2 regions of the Faecalibacterium sp. AF28-13AC genome follow, and region 1 is predicted to be linked to the other one. Evidence: a T-box and tRNA genes for the amino acid it is inferred to sense, from the RefSeq annotation. Region 1 holds a T-box; the other holds one or more tRNA genes.
The links. A T-box is a leader RNA that pairs with one kind of tRNA and senses whether it is charged. The one in region 1 lies ahead of DWY95_RS04375 (valine--tRNA ligase), so its partner is inferred to be a tRNA-Val.
Positions count from the first base shown of each region.

Region 2: it encodes a tRNA-Val, which carries the amino acid that the T-box ahead of DWY95_RS04375 (valine--tRNA ligase) is inferred to sense. The anticodon was not compared.

Region 1 covers NZ_QUFG01000002.1:377,227-379,606, reverse strand. Annotated here, with positions in the region: gene DWY95_RS04375 (valine--tRNA ligase) at 1-870, opposite strand, end outside; T-box leader at 930-1,164, opposite strand; gene DWY95_RS04370 (glycosyltransferase) at 1,209-2,189, opposite strand; gene DWY95_RS04365 (bifunctional homocysteine S-methyltransferase/methylenetetrahydrofolate reductase) at 2,233-2,380, opposite strand, start outside.
Region 2 covers NZ_QUFG01000004.1:54,284-56,663, reverse strand. Annotated here, with positions in the region: gene DWY95_RS06415 (ABC transporter ATP-binding protein) at 1-563, opposite strand, end outside; tRNA gene DWY95_RS06410 (tRNA-Gly) at 659-734, opposite strand; tRNA gene DWY95_RS06405 (tRNA-Phe) at 765-840, opposite strand; tRNA gene DWY95_RS06400 (tRNA-Asp) at 848-921, opposite strand; tRNA gene DWY95_RS06395 (tRNA-Val) at 925-1,000, opposite strand; tRNA gene DWY95_RS06390 (tRNA-Gly) at 1,008-1,083, opposite strand; gene DWY95_RS06385 (sulfide/dihydroorotate dehydrogenase-like FAD/NAD-binding protein) at 1,422-2,267, shown strand; gene gltA (NADPH-dependent glutamate synthase) at 2,269-2,380, shown strand, end outside.

The sequences.
Region 1 (2,380 bases):
GTTGTGGCGGAGGCCGACCTCAAAGTCGTTGGGGTCGTGGGCCGGGGTGATCTTGACGACACCGGTGCCCTTGGTCATGTCGGCGTGTTCGTCGCAGACGATGGGGATCTCCTTGTTCAGCAGCGGCAGGATGACATGGCAGCCGTGCAGGTGCGCATAGCGGGGGTCCTCACCGTTGATAGCGACGGCGGTATCGCCCAGCATGGTCTCCGGGCGGGTGGTGGCCAGCTCCAGCATCTCGCCGGTCTCCTTGACCGGGTAGAGCAGGTGCCAGAAGCTGCCGTCCTTCTCCTCATACTCGACCTCAGCGTCCGAGATGGAGGTGTTGCAGTGCGGGCACCAGTTGACCATGCGGTTGCCGCGGTAGATCAGCTGCTTGTCGTACAGGCGGACGAACACTTCCTTGACGGCATCCGAGCAGCCCTCATCCATGGTGAAGCGTTCCCGCTGCCAGTCGCAGCTGGTGCCGAGCTTCTTCAGCTGGCTGACGATGCGGTTGCCGTACTTGGTCTTCCAATCCCAGGCGCGCTCCAGAAAGCCGTCGCGGCCGACCATCTCCTTGGTCAGACCCTCGGCGCGCATGGCCTCCACGACCTTGGCCTCGGTGGCGATGGACGCATGGTCGGTGCCGGGCACCCACAGGGCAGCGTAGCCCTGCATCCGCTTGGTGCGGATGAGGACATCCTGCATGGTGTTATCCAGTGCATGGCCCATGTGCAGCTGGCCGGTCACGTTCGGCGGCGGCATCACGATGGTGTAGGGTTTCTTGTCGGGGTCTGCTTCCGTGTGGAAGTAGCCGCCGTCCAGCCAGAACTGGTAGATGCGGTCTTCCACCTGGCTGGGGTCGTACTGTTTTGCGAGTTCTTTCATAGGGGTTCCTCCCAAACTGTTGATGACGTGGGACGAAAAAAGCCGCCCCACGGAACGTTCCATGGGACGGCTGTAAATCAATTACACCGCGGTACCACCCAAATTGCACAAAAAGCGCCTTGCATTTTTGTGCCCCTTGATGCCCCGATAACGTGGGACAGGCCCGGAGGCGACTACTGATTTCCCCGCCTCTGCTCAAAAGCGACAGCGCATCCCCGCACACTTACCGGCTTTCACCTGCCCCGGCTCTCTGGAAAGCTGCCTGCGATGCACACTCTTTTTCATTGCATTTATACAAAGAATATAGCCGTTTTTGGGCGTTTTGTCAATCTCTTTTTTCAGAAACCGATCTTGTTCATCCAGCTTTTGGTCAACAGCGCCGCGCGGTACAGCGTTGGAGAACAGAGGAACAGCCGGAACTTGATCCGGTCGGCCCGCGAGCCGCTCCCGCTTTTCAGCAGGGTCTTTGCCAGCGCGTTCATCCGGCCGCGCATCTCTGCGCACCACCGCCGCTGCGCCGGCTGCAGGTCCTTCCGCCTGTGGGCCTGCGCAAACACCAGCATCGACGTCTTGGCTGCTTCTATGGCAAGCCTGGTGAGCTGCTGCTCCTGCTCGAAGCAGGCCCGCTGGAAAATGCCTTCTGCCAGATCCATCGTTTTCTGGGGCGAATCGGTATGGATGATGCTGCCGCCCCGCTGCACATAAAAATACAGCGGCTTTGCTGCAATCGTGATCCGTTCACACTGCCAGTAGAACTGATGCGCCGTGTATTCATCCTCGTGGATCTTCCCCACCGGAAAGCGCACCATTTCAAAGAGCTCCCGCCGGTACAGCCGGTTCCATGCCACTTTGAAGTGGCCTCGGTTCATCTGTTCCAGCGCCCCCACACGGTCGAGCACCTTGTCTTCCTCCAGACGATACGACGACGGAAGCGGTTCTCCGGCTTCCGTCACCAGCAGGTAATCGCAGACCGCGATCTGTGCCCCGTCCCGCTGGGCGTAGGTGAGCAGTGTCTCGTACATCTCCGGGGCGATGCTGTCATCGCTGTCCACAAAACCGATCCATTCCCCGCGCGCAGCCTCCACCCCGGTGTTCCGCGCAGCGGAAAGTCCGGCGTTCTTCTGGTGGATGACCCGGATGCGCGGGTCGCGCGCTGCTGCTTCCTCGCACAGCGCCGGGCAGTTGTCCGGGGAGCCGTCGTCTATGAGAAGGAGTTCAAAGTCCCGGAAGGTCTGCGTCAGAATGGAATCCACACATTTTTCGAGGTAGGCTTCCGTTTTATAGACCGGGACAATGATGCTGATGGTCGGTTCTGCCATAGACTGTCGCTCCTTTCATCGAATCGTTTTGCCGTTTCCCTCTTCAGGACTCCTGCAGCACCTCGGTGCGGAGCCGGGCGATGAGCCGTTCCATCAGGGCGACCCGGTTGAAGGGAGTCATCAGATAAAAGCCGTCGGCATAGGGCAGGGCCTCCCGCGCCATCTTCAGCGAGATGGCAAGGCCCAGCTCC
Region 2 (2,380 bases), on a different contig from region 1:
CTCATCAGCGTACCGATGACGAACATGATAAGGGCCGGGATGAGGGCGAGCATCGTCAGCCGGACGTCCATCCGCCACATCTTATACAGAGCCAGCAGGCCCAGCGTCAGTGCGTCGAAGAACATCAGCACACCGTCGCCGAAGCACTCCTGGATGGTGTCGAGGTCGTTGGTATAAAGGCTCATCAGGTTGCCGACCTTGTTCACCTGATAATACTGCTGCGAGAGCTTGCGGCTGTGGTCGAACATCCGCTCGCGCAGGTCTGCCGCGACCCGCACGGCCGAGCCGAAGAAGCAGACGCGCCACAAAAAGCGCCCGATCACCATCAGGACCACGATCCAGATCATGGGCCGGCAGATGTGCTGCAGCAGCACCTCTTTGGTGAAGGCCAGCGTCTCGCCGCCCACCACCACCTGCCCCAGGTTCATGCCGTTGATGACCAGGCGGTACAGCTGCGGGATGAGCAGCTGGATGTAGTCCACCGTCAGCAGCGCCGCAAGCCCCAGCAGCAGCGCCGGGGCGTGCCTGAGATAGTAGCGGTTGATATACTTACCAAAGATCATAGGTGCAGTTTCCCCTCCTGTTCCGATTCCGAACCAATTTGGACGACTGTGCGAAAAAAGCCACCGCATCACATTTGATGCAGTGGCTTTTCGTCTGGAGCGGCCGACGAGGCTCGAACTCGCTACCTCCACCTTGGCAAGGTGGCGCTCTACCAGATGAGCTACGGCCGCAGATGCGGCACACTTGCGTGTACCGATTTTTGGTGCCTCCGATCGGAATCGAACCAATGACACGGGGATTTTCAGTCCCCTGCTCTACCGACTGAGCTACAGAGGCATAAAAGCGACCCGGATCGGGCTCGAACCGACGACCCCCAGCGTGACAGGCTGGTGCTCTAACCAACTGAGCTACCGGGCCACATGGTGGAAGTTAACGGGCTCGAACCGCTGACCCTCTGCTTGTAAGGCAGATGCTCTCCCAGCTGAGCTAAACTTCCACATAAATGGAGCGGCCGACGAGGCTCGAACTCGCTACCTCCACCTTGGCAAGGTGGCGCTCTACCAGATGAGCTACGGCCGCACATTTCATGTGTCGTGCCGGGGTTTCGTTCCCGGCGACGTTGGTTATTATACCGCACAGCGGGGGCTTTGTCAACCATAAATTTTCAAAAAAGCTCAATTTTTGCAAAAACAGCCCATCAGCGCGAAAAGTTTTTTCACGATGGCTGCGCGGGGGCCGGGGCTTTGCCCGTTCTTCACCTGTGCCGGGGCAGACACAAGCAAAATTCAATTGCATTCCCTTATCAATGAGGTTATAATAGAGTTGTCAAATGCTGCATGTTTCTGCGTCTGCACCGCCGTGCGGGTGGGCAGGCGTATTTTCATGCCGAGATTCTGCCAGAAAAAGGAGCTAACGCAATGTACAAGATCACAGAAAAAGTCGCGCTGAACCCCACCGTGACGAAGATGGTCATTGAAGCCCCGCTCATTGCCAAAAAGGCAAAGCCGGGCCAGTTCATCATTGTGCGCCCGTTCGAGGACAGCGAGCGCATCCCCCTGACCGTGGCCGGTTACGACCGCGAAAAGGGCACCGTGGACATTATCTTCCAGATCGTCGGCGGTACCACCATGGAGCTGAACAGCCTGAACGCAGGCGACAGCGTCCACGACTTCGTCGGCCCGCTGGGCCGCGCCACCGAGACCGAGGGCCTGAAGAAGGTCTGTGTCGTGGGCGGCGGCGTCGGCTGCGCCATCGCTCTGCCCATTGCCCGCGAGTTGCACGAGCAGGGCTGTGTGGTCCACAGCGTCGTTGGCTTCCGCAGCAAGGACCTGCTCATCCTCGAAGACGAGTTCCGGGCCTGCAGCGATGAACTGCGCATCATGACCGACGACGGCAGCTACGGCACCAAGGGCGTCGTGACCGCTGCGCTGGACGAGCTGGTAGCCGCCGGGAACCAGTACGACCTGGTCATCACCATCGGCCCGCTCATTATGATGAAATTCGTGGTCAAGACCTGCCAGAAGCACGGCCTGAAGAGCATCGTTTCCATGAACCCCATCATGATCGACGGCACCGGCATGTGCGGCGGCTGCCGCCTGACCGTGGGCGGCGAGACCAAGTTTGCCTGCGTGGACGGCCCCGACTTTGACGGCGACTTGGTGGATTTCGACGAGGCCATGGCCCGCGGCACCATGTACCGCCCCTTTGAGGCCAAGGCCCGCGAAAAGGCCTGCAATCTGTTCAAGACTGAGGAGGCAAAGTAAGATGGCTTTCAATATGGACCCGAAAAAGTGCCCCATGCCCACCCAGGACCCCAACGTCCGCAACAAGAACTTTGAGGAAGTTGCGCTGGGCTACACCGCCGAGATGGCTGTGA